DNA from 2 places in the Bombilactobacillus sp. ESL1202 genome. Region 1 is predicted to be linked to the other one. Evidence: riboswitches for the same ligand, from Rfam matches in the RefSeq annotation. Region 1 holds a riboswitch; the other holds the start of a gene.
The links. Region 1 has a riboswitch for thiamine pyrophosphate ahead of cytX (putative hydroxymethylpyrimidine transporter CytX). Riboswitches for the same ligand answer to the same signal wherever they lie in the genome.

Region 1 (9,531 bases):
GCAATATGATTAGCTGGATAATCTTATGATTTACAGTTAAAAAATAATTAAAATAAAAACCTAACTAGGATATGCTTTTTAGTTACTTATAATAAGAAATTAATATCCATGTCAGACCTACTTGTTAAGTATAACCAAAAATCTCTTATATTTAATTCAAGATTAAAACGTTGTAATGTTAATTTAAATAAATTATTAGCCGTATGCCTTAATTGTACATGCAAGTTCCAATTGCTACTAACTTAGTTTGCTTGATTTACCAGAAAATCCCAATTAGAATTGATACCGTTAATCAAAAAGCCAAAATATAATACACGATTTAATATGCCCCCCAAAATCTAACAAGGTTAGTCAAATCTTGTTGAATAAACGCCATAAAAAAATTACTTAGTACCAGTAATAATTTATTAATTATTAAACAAGCAACATAAAAACATTCTAAGCTTAGTGGTGGATAGATAATTAAAAGTGGGTATGAAATTGATAAGTCGAAACTTTCTTTGGCGCCAGACGCCGCAACCAAAACTGGCAATTTCATAATCTTATCTAAATCTGTTCGAAAAATGTTGGACGTAAAACGTCGTGTATAGAAAATTAGATTGATAAGTCCGTTTCATATCATAAGGTGGTATTAATTATGCGAGTAGTATTTGGCATTGATGTTAGTAGTCAATCTTCTAATGTTGCAGTATTTGTTGAAAAACAGGTGATTAAACAATATAAAATTAGCAATGATTACTTGGGCTTTGAACAATTGTTAGCCGATTTAAAAACAATGAATCAACCAGAAATTGTTTTTGAAGCCACTGGTGTTTATTCACGGCGTTTACAAGCTTTTCTATCAAATAATCATTATCAGTACATCTCTGCTTAAATCCTTTACAGGCCAAGAAACAAATTGACAAGTTACGACCGTATAAAACGGATCGCGCTGATGCTTATAATTTATTTGTTTTGAATAGAGTTGCACAATATCAACAAGATCCGGTTTACATAGAATTAAGAGATATGATTCGTTTTTACCAGGAATTAACTGCTGATTTAATTAGAGCTAAAAATCGGCTGCATCGTATCTTACAATTGACTTTCCCGGAAATTGAACATTTATTGAGTTATCCGTGCGGTGAGATGTATTGGAATTTAGTTCAATTATTTCCCATAGCTAGTTTGGTTAAGAAACAAAATTTAGACAGTTTGACTCAGATTTTTTTAGCTTCTACACCGAAATCTATGTCACAGAAACGTGCTCAAATCAGCGCACAAAATTTAATGGAGATATAGCACAAGTCTCTTATTCAGCAGTGGATGATGAGTCAATTAGCGCAAGAATTACCTGAATTTGAGATTTTATGTAGTGTTCCTAGAATCAGCGAAGTCAGTGCTAATTTAATAATCGCCGAATTAGGAGATATTAGACGTTTTAAATCACCTAATAAAGTCAATGCCTATATCGAACCATTATTGAATATTGTCTCGGCGGGAACACATCTTTCAAGCAGGAATCATATCTGTGACTTTTATCAAAGCAAAAAGCAATCTTCGGGATCAAAAATGACCAAGAAGATTGCCATAGCTGCGATAAACCGCCTCATCAGAACGATATATCACCTTATTTTAACAAATCAAAAGTATAATTATCAACTAAGATAATGATTAATTTAAATTTTTATTAGCACCTTAAAAATCGCTGGTTAAGGTGTTGATTTGGTATTGCCAAAAATCATAGAACACAGGTAATTCAACATCTTAAAATAATAAACCTAAGGGTTAAGATAAAATTAGATCCCAATTAATCAAAGTTTTACTTGAATAATGGTAGAAAATAAATTTAGGATTATCCTGTTTTTTAGCTTAAAACTAATTATATATTATTTTAAATAAGCCCGCGTATAATCATCTTCACCAACAGTATGTCGTAAGACTCCCTTTAATTTAGGATTAACTAAATGACTTTCTACCATCTGATATAACGGAATAACTGGCATTGATTGATTTAAATGCAGTTGTAATTGCTGCATAGTTTGCCAATATTCCTTAGAAGTATTACTACTATTCAAACTAGCTTGTTGATATAATTGATCATAAGTTACATCATGATATTTTCCATAATTTTGTGGATTGGAGCTTTCCAAAATCCCCATAAAACTAATAGGATCAGCAAAATCTGCTAACCATAAAGTTTGGCCCAATGCAAACTTACCGCTATGCATTTCACTGGAACTAGTTTTTTCTGGAACATTGCGTAAATCAACAGTAACACCAGATAAATTTTTTTCCAAAGAGTTTTGTAAAAATTGGGCAACATTCTTAGTAATTGTTTGATCATCACCTAATAGTTGCAAAGTTACATGCTTTTTCAAATGTGTTTCTTGACGACCTTGCTGCCATAAAGTCTTAGCCTGTTTTAAATCATAAGTCCTTGATGGCGTCGTTTCTGTCGCAAAGTCTTGACCGGTAGTGGGATCGGTCGTTAAATCCTTGGCAGTATAAGTGTAAGCTGGCTGAGAACCATCAGCTAAGACATTTTTAGTCAAAGCTTTTCGATTAATAACTAAACTGATTGCTTGGCGCATTTTCACATTAGTTAATGGTTGCTGATTACTGAGATTAACCCGCAAATAGTAATTCCCCGCCCGGCGCTGATGAATCAAATTTTTCGATTTTTGCAAGCCTTTAGCAGTGACACCCGTAATCGTAGCATCATCTAATTTCTTTTGACTAAATAATTCATTGGCAGTATTAGCATCTTTAACCACTAGATACTTAATCGTCTTCAGATGAATTTGCTTTTTAGCATAGTAATGTGGATTAGGTTTTAACACCCAACTGTCGCTATTACCGTTCCATTGCGTAACTTTAAAGGGACCATTGTAATATAAATACTTAGACTGTGTACCATATTTAGATTTGAATTGTTTTAAAGCAGTCCGATTTTCGGGGAAGAATGCTGGCATCACCATCATTTTGTCAAAATATGGCATGGGATGTTCTAATTGTACTTGTAAAGTATGGTCGTTAAGAGCAGTGACGCCTAACTCTTGAGGCTTCTTCTGGCCTTTAGCGATCGCTTGGGCATTTTTAATGCCGGCAAAAATATAATTGTAGCCCGACTTAGCAGTCGGTGAAGCTGAACGGCGCCAGGCAGTCACGAAATCTTGCGCAGTCACTGGTTGCCCGTTACTCCATTTAGCGTTTTTTCTTAAAGGAAAAGTATAAGTTAATCCCTGGTTCGTTGGTTTAACAACTTTGGTAGCCATGGCAGCTGAGGGTTGATTCTTTTTATTGGCGCGATATAAACCCTCCATGGAATTTTCTAAAGTATTCCAAGTTTGTAAATCAGCATGCTCGGAGGTATCGAGTGATAACAAATCACCAGTTTGCATCAAATTAATTTGTTGATTAGAAGACGAGGTGGTGGTTTTAGAACCACAACCAGCTAAAAATACTAAAGACACCCCACCAATCAACAAGCTCCATTTAGTTTTCATGACTTAACCCTTCTTTCAAATTCAACTGCGGATTAGCTTCAACATCATCTAAAAATTGCCCCAATGTTTGAAAAAAAGCCCGTGGATTATCAACACTGTGACAATGACCACCATCCGGGGTAATGACCAAACGGGCATTAGGTAAAGTTTGCTGCATCCGTCGAGCAACAGAAAGTGGCATCGTATCGTGATCACCAAAAGTTAACAGCGTTGGCGTCATGATTTGGTACAAGTCCGAGCGCCGATCCCAATTTTTCAAAGTGCCGGTCATCACAAATTCATTATTACCTTGAAAATAGTTGTAAACCGCCGTGGCATTGGTACTAACAGTATGATGACCGCCATTTTCAGGATGACGACAAACATAAACCTTGTATAATTGTGTCACTAACTCATTATATTTAGGATCGTCAAAACGCTGTTGGGCTTCAACATCTTTCATGTAATCTACCCAAAACTGAGAAAACATTTGCTCACGCAGTGCATTAATATGCGTAATATATTCAGGAATATTGTCAATCATGCTCATCAATACTAAACCTTTAAGATGTTTTGGATATTTTAGAGCATACTCTTGAGCCAAGACACCACCCCAAGAATGGCCCAGCAAGTAAAAATCGTCTAAACCTAATTGCTGGCGAACTTCCTCCAACTCTGACAAATAATAGTCAATAGTTAAATATTTTTGATTTTGAGGATCGGAAAAATCAGGTTGATCTGAATAAAACGAACCCAATTGGTCATACATGGAAACTTGCACACCAGTTAAATGCTCATGGAAATTCTCAAATTCTTCATGATTACTACCGGGACCACCATGGACACATAATAATTTGACGGAACCTTCACCAACTGTGCGCGTAAATAAATGAAAACCATTCTTTAAAGTTAAAATTTTGCTACCCGACATCATCAATTAACTCCTTTTCTATTTGAAAAATAAAATTATTAAGAGGCTGAGACAAAAGTCGTTTTGATATGAGCCTTAATCTTATTGTCCTAACCTCATCTCAACTAAATAAGGTTAGGCGTAGCTTTTATTGCTAGAAACGTAATATAAATTAATGCTCGTTCAATTATCAAAATACGATCATTAATCTGATTGTCACAGTTCCATAAAAAAAGCACCCCTATAAGAATTGTTCTTAAAAGGGTGCAATTATGCACGGTACCACCTCATGTTTAACTTAACAAACAGCAACTTTAAATCAATTACGATTTGCTTACCTCTGATAACGGTGGCGGCCGATCAGGCTTACTTAATTCAGTTGATAGCTCCAAAGTGATCTTCATTGACAAAACTTTGTCCCTGCTCGCACTAAACCAGGTTCGCTAACCGCAGTTTTGTAACTACTTACTTTGTCATTGCTTTTTTCTAATTTTATTATCATTTAAATTTAATATGAATGTTAAAACTTTAATTGCGATTTGTCAAGGATATTTTAATTGCAAGATTCAAAATCAGACATTATAGTTAAAAATCAGCTTGTGTCACATTTTCATGTATTGGTAGTTACAAAGTAATTCATTTACTAGTCTTCTTAACCATAATTGTTACGATTACGCACATCAATAAAATTAGATATCTATTGTAATTAGTAACATCAACTGTATCAGTATTAACTGAAAGTAATAATTACTAAGTCTAAATAAAAAGTGCAGTTGATAATTTATCCCTTTACTAACTTATATCCAAAATATCACAAAAATATGCTTAAAAAATAGATTTTATAAAGGCAATAAACATTTTAATGATAATTATGTAAAAACTTTAAGAAAATTGATAAAAAAGCATATATTTGCGATATAATTAATTTATATTAAAAAAAGGGGGGATCAGAATCATGAAAATAAAATCGTCATTAATTAATAGTTTAGTTATTGTCATTTTTAGTTGTTTACTTTTAACTGGTCAACGAGTTAATGCACAACTTTATGTTAGATCAATCGGCAATTTTCAGATCAGTTCTGGAAAGGAAGCGGTGCCAATCTATTATAATGCTGAGTGCACCCAACCAACTGGTAAAACCTTAGCAACTAACATCAATGATTGGGCAGTCACTGCTATTAGTCAAAAGAGTCGTCCTAAAGACGATACAACATACGTACCATTTAATTCCTTTGATTTAGGTTTTAATCAATGGGTCAAAAGTACCGATGTTTTTGTCGGCGGTGTCGTCAAAAACAAAAAGCCAAATAACTTGTTAGAAGCGTATTCTAACTATCAACGGGTTCCAATCTATGATTCACCACAATTATGGCATATCACTGGTTATCTAGATCCTAAAATTGCTGATTGGAAAGTAAGTAAATTTGCCAGCAATAGTGCAAGCGGCAATCCGATTACACGTGTTGATTTAGGAGCTAATCAATGGGTTGATACCACCAATAACGTCGTTGCTGTTCGTTGGATGTATGACTTTAACATTGGAACACAATTATTTAATCAATGGGGAACACCAACAAATAAAATACAAGCTTCTGATTTTTATAAAGTCTATGGTATAAAAAATATTAATGGTCAAAATTATGTTAAGTTGGGGTCAAACCGTCAGTGGGCTAATTTAAATGAGGCTTATATAAATTAATTTAGTTAAAATTATATATTTTTGAAAGTTAAAAAGTTAAATAGAAAAAAGGAAATTAGTAGCCATGAAATCAAATTTAAAATCTTTAAGCAGTAGATTGCTTGCCATGATAATTATCGCAATTAGTTTACCAATAATATCAACCAAAGCAGTTGTCGTACCTAGTCATGATATTTATTATTCACATGGACAGAGGAATATGACTTATCAAGATCCACAATTAAGTAAACCCATTGGCACTAGACTCCTATCTCAAATTAGTGCTTGGCAAACTTATGAAAAAAACGTTGACGCTTCTGGTAAAACAACAGCTTATAACTTAGGTGATAATCAATGGGTCAGTGCCCCATTTAATGCAGTCAGCCATGAAGTAAAATCAGGTGCATACATTTATAAAGAAGCTTTTTCTAATGGTCAGCCGATTCCAGTGTACAAAGATCCACAACTTACTCAGTCGGTTGGAAAGTTAAGTGATAAAGTATCTGATTGGACAATTAATCAAGTAGATTTTGCTAATCAATCAGAGTATGTCTACGCCGTAGATTTAGGTAATAATCAGTGGGTCTCAGCTGCAGCAGTGTATTTATTACCAAAAGTTGTTACGGTAAACACTAATAATGATTTGGTCAACCAATTCGGAGTTAAAACTGGCAAGATCGTTAATACTAATATGACTTATGCTACTTTTGGCGTAAAAACAATTAATCAACAAACATATATTCGTCTGGGCTCCAACCGCCAATGGATTTTAGCTAATCAAACGAAGCCCGCTTTAAATTAAATAAGCACTCAGTTAAAAATTTTAAGATTTAAGATTGTATTTTCTATGTAAACGTTATACACTAACTTTATATAAATATCTAGCTATCGCAAAGGGGAGCCACTGTGCTGAGAATGATTAAAATCAGACCCTTCGAACCTGTTTTGTTAAGACAAACGTAGGAATTGTGATCAATTAAAAGTATTCTTTTTGCGAAGTTGTTGCTGAAACGCCAAAGAATACTTTTTTTATTGCCACAAATGTGTATTTACAAGGAAAGTGTGAGCAAAATGCAGCAAACAAAACTAAGCAACTTATTTTTATTATGGTTGGGAACAGCGATTTCCATCGCCGAAATCGTCACTGGAACCTTGATGGCTCCTTTAAGTTGGGGGAAAGGAATCAGTGCCATTATCATTGGACACTTAATTGGTTGCTGCTTATTTTTATTACCGGCAGCTTACCTTTCTGGGCTCAAGCATCAACCCGCCATGGCTGTTACCAAAAGTATTTTTGGTAAGTCGGGAGTGATAATTTTCTCTGGTCTCAATGCTTTACAGCTGCTGGGGTGGACAGCGGTCATGATTGTCAATGCGCAATTAGCCTTAAATAGTTTATCGCAAAAATTATTTAATTATCACAGTGCTGTCGTGATGGCAGTAATTGTAGCCGGGTTAATTATTATCTGGCTACTATTGAATCATCAATGGTTATTTCGGATCAATAATTTAGTAGTTATTCTCTTAGCCATTGGGATGCTTTTAGTAGCTGGGATTTTGCTGACACACACATTTTCCCATGCGCAACAATTAAAACTTACACCAATCAGTTTTGGCAGTGCTATCGAACTTAATGTGACGATGGTTTTATCGTGGTTGCCATTGATTGGCGATTATACTTACCAAGGACAACAACCGCTAAAGGAAAGTTTAGTCAGCGTTGTTGGCTATTTTTTAGGCAGCTGTGCCATGTTTGTCCTAGGATTATTAGCTGTCTTAAAGTCTGGTCAAACTAACTTTAATCAAACTTTAGCGCAAACCAATTTGGGCATCATCGCCTTATTAATCATCATCTTTGCGACCGTTACAACAACCTTTATGGATGCTTACTCCGCAGCAACTAGTTTAGATAATATCTGGCATTTAAAACATGTCAATTATTGGGCTGTTGGTATCACAGTCTTGGGCTTATTAATTGCACTCAATGTTTCTTTAAAGTACTACCAAAACTTTTTGAATTTTATCGGCGCTATTTTTACGCCACTATTTGCCATTTTATTCGTCAGTGTGTTCCTAATCAAAAAAAGACTCCACTTTTTCTGGAATTTCTGGTGGTGGTTAGTGGGCATTGTAGCATATTACTTGCTGCAAAAATTAGACTTCCTTGGCGGCACTACCTTATTATTACTGGTGGTCATCACCATCGCACTGCTGATTACGGCGGCTTTCAGTAAAAAGTATGATTTCAAATGACGAGCAATTTCACTAATTTAATCGCATTGTTTCCAGGATTATTTATGCTTCACAAACTAGAGGAAATAATTTTTTTACCCCACATCAAACCATTACTTCAAAGTAAAATTTTGCTGAAATTAAAATTAAAAATTCCGCATGCCATCTTTAAGATTTCTACTTCCAGGTTTGCTGCTATTATCTTAGAAGAATTAATCATTTTACTTTTATTTACGTGGTTTATTCTCCAAAATCCCCTGAGGCTCGATTTATATGCGGCGTTAATACTAGCGTATGATTACCACATTGTTGGTCATATTTTACAATCTTTAATCGCTCAAGCATACACACCTGGGTTAATTCTAGGAATCGTTAGTGGCATCATCAGCTGTTACTGGCTGTCTTTAATGACTATTCATAATTGGACTTTAGTCATTGGATTATCTTTTCTGTTCTTAGGTCTAATTATTGGTAATTTACTAGTTTGCTACGCCGCTGGCTTATTTCTTACTAGCGACCAATAATGTCAAAAATATTATCATTTAAATCAAAGTTCAATAAACAGCGCTCCCTATTTAATCATTAATTATGTAAAAACAGTCTTACCATAAATGTCGATCAATAATAATTGCCATGATTACAATAAGGACATTTATGAAAAACTTTTTTTGATTAGAAAAAATTTTAATATCAATTTTTAGCAAAATTCAGATTAACTCATTTTTTATCTTTTTGTTAAAATAAAAACATCCAAATTATGTCCCAAAAATTATGCTTAATACAAATGCAAACCAATGCCAATTGATAGCTAGAGAAATTGCATTTACAGAAACTAATATAAAAAGTAGAACGCTTAACATAAAAAAGCACTTTTCATTGCTATATTCTCTCCTTTGCTCTAATCAAAGACCTACTTTTGAGGTCACAAACAAAGTTTAAAATTTTAATAAGTCAGCGATTGACTAACTAATTAAGAATGTTCAACTTTTGTTTTGTAAGAATTATAGCCCTTAATAAACTCTGCAATTTCACCCGCCCGATGATCAAAGAGTTCGTTGAAGACATCAACTGCTAATTCAGGATAAACTTTGAAAGATCCCCGTTGCTGATAATCGCTTTGAGCCTGCTGTTCGCCCATGGCAAAATCTGTCACCAATGCGTGGTCCTGGTGAGCTTTTTGTTGCTGCCAAGCTGTATATGCCACTTGCACATTATCATAATTGCCAGCTTCATAGTTTTCTTTG
Region 2 (9,531 bases), on a different contig from region 1:
TGCTTAAATACAAATTATCGGGACGAATAATGTTATTAATCCAGGTAACGTAATCATTAACTTGTACCATTTTGCACCTATCTCTATAAATGACATAAATTATAATTTAACAGTTAGTATTATACCTTTTTTTAGATAAAATTGTAAGGTTATTTAATTTTGAATATCAATATCAATTAATTGACAAATACTATTACATAGTTTATATTCATTACTGTTGCTTTGATATGAATTCGATAGTGTATTTTAAAAAAGAAAGCTGCGACAATTAAGATTCGAGCTTGCATTCTGGTTAAAACGAAACGCTTCTTGTCACAGCTTCATTAATAACTAATTACTTAAATAGAAAGAAGGATTTTTCTTGACTCAAACTGATTCTAACAACACTAAATTCAGTAAAATTATGTTAGTTGTTGTTTTATTAATTGGAACTTTTTGTACAGTTTTAAACCAAACTTTACTGTCAACGGCATTACCCAAGCTAATGTCAACTTTTAATGTTTCGACAGCAACTGTCCAATGGTTGACCACGGGCTTTTTAATGGTTAATGGGATTATGATTCCGTTGTCCGCTTATTTAGCAACGACTGTCAATACTAAATGGTTATACATTTCGGCAATGGCAATTTTTCTAGTCGGGACGATCTTAGCTTATTTAGCTCCTAGCTTTAGCGTCTTGTTGATTGCCCGTTTGGTTCAAGCGGTGGGTGTTGGTATTACCATGCCCTTATTACAGACGATTATGTTGTCCTTATTTCCTGCCGAATCAAGAGGGGCAGCTTTAGGCTTAGTGGGGATTGTCGTTGGCTTTGCACCGGCAATCGGTCCGACTCTATCTGGTTGGATTGTGGATAACTTTTCTTGGCGTGATCTTTTTGGTTTACTAATTCCGATTGTGGTGATCGTGGTGGTTTTGGCCTTGATTTTTATGAAACCAGTCATTAAGACGGAAAAACAAAAATTAGATTGGCTTTCTTTAGTATTATCCACGGTTGGTTTTGGCGCTTTGCTATACGGTTTTTCAGCTGCGGGTAATGATGGCTGGACTTCTATGAATGTTTTAGCTTCACTAATTGTTGGGGCGATCGTAGTTGTGTGCTTTGTTTGGCGGCAATTGGTTATTCCCAAGCCTTTCTTGGAATTGCGAGTTTTCAAGACGCGCGATTTTACCTTAGCAGCGATTTTATCTTCGATTGTGATGATTGCTATGCTGGGAGTTTCCACCGTTTTACCGCTTTATTTACAAATTGTACATGGAATGAGTGCTTTAAAATCCGGTTTAATTTTACTGCCAGCCGCTTTGATTATGGCTTTCATGAGTCCTATTACTGGACGGACGTTTGATTCCTTTGGTGGTCGGCGTTTAGCCGTGATTGGCTTGGTAATTTTGACATTGTCAACTTTACCATTTGTGTGGTTAACTGTTGATACGCCTACTAGTTATATTGTAGTTTTACAGATGGTACGGACGTTAGGAATTTCCATGGTTTTGATGCCGGTGACTACTTCCGGAATGAATGCTTTGCCAGATCATTTAATTGCTGATGGAACAGCTGCTAATAACACAGCTCGTCAAGTTGCTTCGTCAATTGGTTCAGCAATCATGATCACTTTATTGACCAATGTTACTAATGCGCAGCAACCAGCAAAACATTTGTTACACGCAGCTCCCTTTCAGTACAAACATGATTATTTAAATGCTACTTTAGCTGGTTATCATGCTTCTTTTATGTTCTCATTAGTTTTTGCCGTGATTGGTGTGATCTTAGCGTTCTTCTTAAAAGATAAAACTAAACGTCAAGATGTTGATTTAGCAGAAATGAAAAAAGGCGGTGACCAAGCATGATTTTAGGAACATTAATTATCGGTGCGGTGGCAACTTTTATTAGTTTTGTTTATTTACGCAAGCCCTTGATGCGAGGGTTAGCGACCATTGTTTCACTAATTATTTTTGGTTTATCACTACTTTTTTTAGTTTTAAATAATTATAATCATTATGCCATGCACCAAGTTACGACTAATCAAACAACACAAATTTATCCAGCAAAAGCCACTAATGGCTTGAATTTAATGTTATATAAGACGCTCGGATCAAATGAGCAAGAAACGGTTCAAATTTATAAAACTTCAGCTAAGCAAAAAAAGCCGGTTCATACTCAAGTTAATGAACAAACGGTGGCTAATAACCACATTAAGTCCACAACGGCAACGCAGGCTACTTTAAAAACTGCGACAACACGGTGGCAATTTAATTCAGCAGCAGCTAAATTCTGGTTTGGCGTTTCTGGACTACAAAATAAATTAGTTAAACGGGTTCATACTTTTTATTTGCCAAAAACTTGGCTTCATTTGTCAATGAATCAAGTAAAGCAATTGCAAAAGAAAATGAAGCAAATGCAGACACCAGCTAATAAAGCTAAAGTGCAGGCGCAAGCCCAAACTTATGTTAAACAAAAATTGGCTGCTGCAGTTCAAAAAGATCCTAGCTTACTAACTAATCAGGCTAAAGTTAAGACTTTAAGTCAACAGTATGCCCAGGAATTTCAACAGCAATTAATTAAACAAGCAGTAACTAAATAAGGTTTCACCGAAGCTCGTTTGAAAGATTAGTGTCTTTTAAGCCAGCTTCTTTTTTTTAAACACTTGTTTTCGGTAGATTTTTCTATTAGACTAAAAGCAATTAAATAATTGTCATTGCAAAGGGGAGCTAGTTAGCTGAGAGTGATTAAGTTCAGACCCTGGAACCTGTTATGTTAAAACATGCGTAGGAATTGTAATGAGTGTCTAACACTCTTTTTTGCAAAATGACAAAAAGGAGTGTTTTTTGATGCCTAAAAATCAGTTACAAACTTTAGTAGAAGGAGCAATTATCGTTGCTTTAGCTATGGCTTTATCGTATATACCACATAGTTTAGGAATTTCCTCCATTGAAATTTTATATGGGGTCGTGCCACTGTTTTTATATTCGTGGCGGCGTGGGTTTAAAGCAGCCGTTACGGCAGGAGTTGCTTGGGGGTTATTAGATTTAATTTTACGTGGTTTAAGTAGTGGTTCAGTGCTAAATGTTTGGCAAGGAATTCTAGAATATCCTTTGGCTTTTGGGGTCTTAGGCTTAGCCGGATTATGGGCACCTGCTATTCAACGGCGGATTCAAAACCGACGTTCAATTCTTGGTTTAGTATTATTAAGTAGTAGCGTGGCACTGTTTATTAAGTATTTCTTACACTTTATTGCCGGGGTTTTAGTCTGGGGCTCATATGCGCCTAAGTCCTTTAACCCTTGGACTTGGTCATTACTAGTTAATGGTGGCAGCGCCCTGGCTAGTTTAATTTTTGCAATTATTATTTTTGCTTTATTAAAAAATATTTTAATTAAGTTGTTAAATTTAAAAATAAATTAAAAATTATAGTGGTTATTTCGACTGAAATTATTTATAATATGATTGAAAACGGTTTAATGAAAGGGTGCTGTCAATGTATTATGTGGTAATGAAGTCGAATGATATTCGCGATAATCTAGCAACTGAGCAATATTTGATGAATAACAAGAATTTTAATGAACCACTAGTATTATTTTATATTGAAGGACCATGTATTATTGTGGGGCATAATCAAAATACAATGGAAGAATTGAACAATGATTATGTCAAAGAACATCATATTACTGTTACGCGTCGGTTGTCTGGTGGTGGTGCTGTTTATCAAGATTTGGGTAACCTATGCTTTAGTTTTGTGGTGGATGCCAAAGATGAAAAATTTGGTGACTTCAAGAAAATTACGCAACCAATGGTTGATGCCTTGCATCGCTTAGGTGCAACTGGCGCAGAAGTTTCTGGACGAAATGATATTTTAATTGATGGTAAAAAGTTTTCTGGAAATGCAATGTACACCAAGAATGGCAAAACTTTCTCACATGGAACATTGTCTTACGATGTTGATTTAGACGTCTTGACAAAAGCTTTGCATGTGCAAAAAGATAAAATTCAATCTAAAGGAATTAAATCTATTCGTAGTCGGGTGACTAATATTCGACCATATTTGGACTCACAATATCAAAACTTAACGACCGAAGAATTTCGTGATGTTTTATTGTTAAGTCTTTTCCAAGCTGATAGTTTAGCTGAAATTAAAGATCATGAGTATCAAATTACACCAGCTGACCAAAAAGAGATCGATCAATTAAAAGAAGAAATTTATTATAATTGGGATTGGGTGTACGGAAAATCACCGGAATTCACAGTTAAAAATCGGCAACATTTTGATATGGGAACGATTGATGCGCGGTTTTTGATTGAACACGGCAAAATTGCCCAAGCTAAATTTTATGGTGATTTCTTTGGGACTCAAGATGTTGCTCAACTAGAGCAGCAATTGCAAGGGGTGATTTACGACTATGATCATCTAGCCCAAAAGTTAAATAGTATTGATATTGAGCAATACTTTACAGGAATTAAAGTGGCGGATTTGATTAAGCTGGTTACACCATAACTAAAAATAGCAAGCGATGATTGTGTCGCAGCCAGGGGGATAAAGCTTTGTATTATTTTTGTATGCCTTCACGTGATATTCGCGATAACTTAGCAACTGAACAGTATTTAATGAATAATAAAGATTTTGATGAGCCCTTGGTTTTGTTTTATATTCAAAAGCCATGTATTATTGTGGGGCGCAATCAAAATACACTAGAAGAACTGAATTTGGATTACGTTAAAGACCATCAAATTACTGTGACTCGGCGTATTTCAGGTGGTGGTGCCGTTTATGATGATTTGGGTAACGTTTCCTTTAGTTTTGTCATCAATGCGCAAGATGAGCGCTTCGGTGACTTTAAAAAAATGACCCAACCGATTGTGGATGCTTTGCACCGCATGGGTGCAACTGGCGCAGAAGTTTCGGGGCGCAATGATATTTTAATTGACGGTAAGAAATTTTCCGGTAACGCGATGTATACCAAAAATGGTAAGACTTTTTCGCACGGAACTTTAACGTATGATGTTGATTTAGACGTATTAAGTCAAGCCTTAAAAGTTGCACCAGATAAAATTGCTTCGAAGGGTATCAAATCAGTGCGTAGCCGGGTGACAAACTTAAAGCCTTATTTAAGTGCTCAATATCAAGACTTAACGATCGAACAATTTCGTGATGCTTTATTATTGAGTTTATTTGAAGCCCAAGATTTAGCAGAGATTAAAGATAAAGAATATCATTTAACAGCTGCAGATCAAGCTGGCATTGAGCAGTTAAATCAAGAACTTTATTATAACTGGGATTGGGTGTATGGAAAATCGCCAGAATTTACAGTTAAAAAACGGCAACATTTTACTGCAGGAACAATTGATGCCCGACTTTTAATTGAACACGGAAAAATTGCGCAAGTTCATTTTTATGGTGATTTCTTTGGACAAAAAGATGTTAATCAGTTACAACAACAATTAATCGGTCTTGTCTATGATCAAGATGCAATAAAACAGGCGTTACAAAACGTTGATGTGGAGCGCTATTTTACGGGTATTTCTAAATTCGATTTGGTGAATTTATTAAAGCCGTGAAATTGGATTTTTGAGATTTAAACCCAAATAAGCTGAAATTTTGAATGTTTTTTCTAAAACATTTAAAATTTCAGCTTTTTGTTGGATAAGATAAAATTTAATGATCAAAAGCTATGAATCATTGTATTAGGCGGTATCTTTTAACGTGTTAATTTGAATTTTGTCCAGGGCTTGATGAAGTCAAGCAAGAATAATTCTTCATCTTTGATACGACCAACTTTGTTTTTCCGAACATCTTGGTGAGGTTCTAAGGTAATCTGTAATTCGTTTTTATAAACACCGAATTGATCATTGCCAATCAAAATGTCACCGCGTTGAAAAACTTGTTCATTATCGTGGGCAGGATTTGGCACATCTTTGTAAGTAACTCGTGGCATCGTGGAACGAACGACCAATTGATTAATATCACCGCGCCGAAAATGTTGAGGTTTAAACATAATTTCTTGTTCGACAGGGTTGACAGGATTGTTTAACTCTACACTAAATTCTAATTGATAGCGATCAATTTCAGCTAAGGCTTTTAGTTCGGCTTCACTAGCGTAAGCATTGCCAATAATGACATCATCAATCATCTGTGAAGCAAAGAGGTGTTTAGCTTGAACAGCAATCGGTAATTGGCGATCCATTTCGAGGGTCGGTAAGCCATCATTTACGTTCCAAGGACCAATTTTTCCAACTTGACTAGCAACAAATGCCGCGGTGTGAAGACCAGCTTTTTTAAAACGGCGATTACATTCCATAAAATAATCATACGGTAAACCAGTGCCGACTTGAGGATAAAAATTATGACAACCATAAATAAAAGGTGTATTGGCTTGAAAACTCAGAATATTATTCAAGTAATCAACATTGTTACTCAGGTTTAATTCAATGATGAGACCATAGGGATTATATGACAGCATGGCTTCGGTAGCCCCATCAAAAGATTGGTCTAAACGAATCCCCGCCGCGTGTAAATCTGCAAAAAAAGATAAATCATCATAAGAAATTTGTAAATCATCAAAAATTTGGGGTGCCACGTCAATAATGGTTTGATAACCTAATTTATTACCGACATCAATAATTTTTTGAAATTTGGCTTTAGTTTGCGAAGCAGATCCAGAAATTTCTAGCATACTCATAAAAATTCGGGTAAAACCGTATTTATGGCCTAATTCTAAATAATGCTGATCGTCCGCAAAGTTGCTGTGATCGGGGTAAATTGATAAGCCCAGTTGTCTTTTTGTCATCAGAAACTCCTTTTAAATTAAACAAAATAACTTTTATCTATCTAGTTTCAGTTTAACCGAACCAATCAAGTTTGCAACAGCTTTTCTGAAGTCGTTAATCGAGCAAATGATGAAACGTGTTTCTGATTTTTTGAAAAAAACCTTGAATTTTAGAAACAAAATAGTAAAATGTTTCTTGTAAACGTTATCTAAAAGCGCTTTAAAGGTTGAGGAGATAAATATGACTAATAAATCACAATTACGTTCAGATTTTTTGTGGGGTGGAGCAGTCGCTGCTCACCAATTAGAAGGGGGCTGGCAAGAAGGTAATAAAGGTGTCAGCGTAGCTGATATCATGACTGCCGGTGCTAATGGTGTTCCCCGCAAGATTACTGCTGGTGTCCAAGACGGTCTGTACTATCCAAATCATGAAGCGATTGATTTTTATCATCGCTATCCGGAGGATATTAAATTATTTGCCGAAATGGGGTTTAAGTGTTTTCGGACATCGATTGCGTGGACTCGGATTTTTCCTAATGGGGATGAAGAACAACCTAATGAAGCTGGCTTGAAGTTTTATGATGACTTATTTGATGAGTGTTTAAAATATAAAATTGAACCAGTGATTACTTTGTCACATTTTGAAATGCCATATCATTTAGTCGAAGAATATGGTGGTTGGCGCAGTCGTAAAGTAATCGATTTCTTTTTAAAATTTACTGAGACGGTCTTTAAACGTTATCAAAATAAAGTTAAATACTGGATGACTTTTAACGAAATTAATAATCAAACTGATTACAAAAATGATTTTTCCATGATGACGAATTCTGGTTTAATGAAACAACCAGGAGAAAATATGGAAAAGACCATGTACCAAGCAGCGCATTATGAATTAGTAGCTAGTGCTAAAGCAGTTCAAATGGGTCATCAAATTAATCCTGATTTTCAAATTGGTTCGATGATTGCCATGGTGCCCTTGTATCCCGCTAGTCCTAAACCTGCTGATATGTTAAAAGCCCAGCGCGCTAACCAAGCACGTTATTGGTTTGAAGATGTGCAATCTAATGGTCGTTATCCCGCCTGGTTACGGGCTTATCAAGCTAATCAAGGTTGGCAAATGGATATCACTGCTGACGATTTAAAAGAGTTAGCAGCAGGAACCGTTGATTATATTGGTTTTAGTTATTATATGTCACGGGCAGTCAAGGCTAAAGCGGATGAACCTGCTAATTATCATTATGATGAAGACCAAGACGGTACACTAAATCCATATGTTAAAGCGTCAGAGTGGGGTTGGCAAATTGATCCTGAAGGTTTACGTTACGCCATGAATTGGTTGGCTGATCGTTACCATAAACCACAATTTATTGTTGAAAATGGTTTTGGAGCAGTTGACCAAAAAGAAGCTGATGGTTCAGTTCATGATCAATATCGGATTGATTACCTACGGGCACACATTGAACAAATGAAGTTAGCTGTCCAAGAAGATGGGATTGATTTAATGGGTTATACTCCGTGGGGCTGTATTGATTTAGTTTCTGCCGGTACGGGACAAATGTCTAAACGTTATGGCTTCATCTATGTTGATAAAGATGATGAAGGTCATGGAAGTTTAGATCGCTCCAAAAAAGATTCTTTTGCTTGGTATCAAAAAGTTATTGCATCAAATGGGGAAGATTTAGATTAAAAAGGGGGCGTGAAAAATGGCTGAAGAAAAGTCGAAAAATAGTTTTTTGACGACGAAGTTGATTCCATTTTTCCAAAAGATTTCATCTGCTAGACATATGGTTGCTTTACGTGATGGGATGGCAGCGGCAATTCCAATGATCATTATTGGCTCAATTTTTATGATTATTGCGCAATTTCCAATTAAGGGCTATCTAGCTTTTATGGCGCACACATTTGGGCCTAATTGGGCAAATGTGGTTCAATATATCACTAACGCCTCATTCCATATTATGGGTCTCATTGCTGTGGCGGGTATTTCTTATAACTTAGCTCGGAGTTATAAAGTTGATGCTTTTTCGGCCATGATTGTATCAATCGGGGCTTATATATTAACTATTCCGTTAAAAACGGATAAGGCTGGCGATTTGTGGGTACCATTAAAGCAATTAGATTCATCAGGGTTGTTTATTGCTATCTTAGTTGGCTTGTTCATTACTGACTTATATGTTTGGATTGTTCACAAGAATTGGACGATTAAAATGCCAGCTAGTGTGCCACCAGCTATCAGTAATTCATTTTCTTCCTTGATTCCAGGTGCTATTTCTTTGTTAGTAGTTTGGCTCATTCGTTTGGGTGTTGAAGCAACACCAATGAAGAGTATTCCAAATGTGATTACCTTCTTCTTACAAAATCCATTGAGTCATTTGAGCAACACTTTGCCAGGAGCTTTGGTGGCTGAAGGTTTAGTCTGCATTTTATGGATTTTTGGGATTCATGGTTCCAATACGGTTGCTGGGGTGATGCAACCAATCTGGTTAGCAGCGATGGCACAAAATGCGGCCGCTTTAAAAGCTGGTCATGCCTTACCAAACATTGTTACTCAACAATTCTTTGATAATTTTGTGCATATGGGTGGTTCTGGAGCTACTATCGGTTTAGCTTTAATGATTGCCTTTATGTCCAAGAGTAAAGAATATAAAACTTTAGGTGAACTTGTAGTAGGGCCTGCCATCTTTAATGTCAATGAACCAATTATTTTTGGTCTACCAATCGTCATGAATTATAAAATGGTAATTCCATTTATTGTTGCTCCTTTAACCAATGTTA

Region 2: linked by a shared signal. The riboswitch ahead of thiT (energy-coupled thiamine transporter ThiT) and the one ahead of cytX (putative hydroxymethylpyrimidine transporter CytX) in region 1 are both predicted to bind thiamine pyrophosphate.

What each region holds. Positions count from the first base shown of each region.
Region 1 covers NZ_JBYLTX010000003.1:4,737-14,267, forward strand. The annotation lists partial or broken gene AC3B7A_RS09250 (IS110 family transposase) at 638-1,650, shown strand; gene AC3B7A_RS09255 (peptide ABC transporter substrate-binding protein) at 1,869-3,488, opposite strand; gene AC3B7A_RS09260 (proline iminopeptidase-family hydrolase) at 3,478-4,401, opposite strand; gene AC3B7A_RS09265 (hypothetical protein) at 5,333-6,076, shown strand; gene AC3B7A_RS09270 (hypothetical protein) at 6,183-6,857, shown strand; TPP riboswitch at 6,940-7,038, shown strand; gene cytX (putative hydroxymethylpyrimidine transporter CytX) at 7,127-8,308, shown strand; gene AC3B7A_RS09280 (HXXEE domain-containing protein) at 8,305-8,811, shown strand; gene AC3B7A_RS09285 (hypothetical protein) at 9,258-9,531, opposite strand, start outside.
Region 2 covers NZ_CM176590.1:1,155,447-1,164,977, forward strand. The annotation lists gene AC3B7A_RS05130 (MerR family transcriptional regulator) at 1-70, opposite strand, end outside; gene AC3B7A_RS05135 (MDR family MFS transporter) at 404-1,846, shown strand; gene AC3B7A_RS05140 (DUF4811 domain-containing protein) at 1,843-2,580, shown strand; TPP riboswitch at 2,691-2,788, shown strand; gene thiT (energy-coupled thiamine transporter ThiT) at 2,828-3,400, shown strand; gene lplA (lipoate--protein ligase) at 3,474-4,487, shown strand; gene lplA (lipoate--protein ligase) at 4,535-5,548, shown strand; gene AC3B7A_RS05160 (DUF871 domain-containing protein) at 5,689-6,777, opposite strand; gene AC3B7A_RS05165 (6-phospho-beta-glucosidase) at 6,998-8,443, shown strand; gene celB (PTS cellobiose transporter subunit IIC) at 8,460-9,531, shown strand, end outside.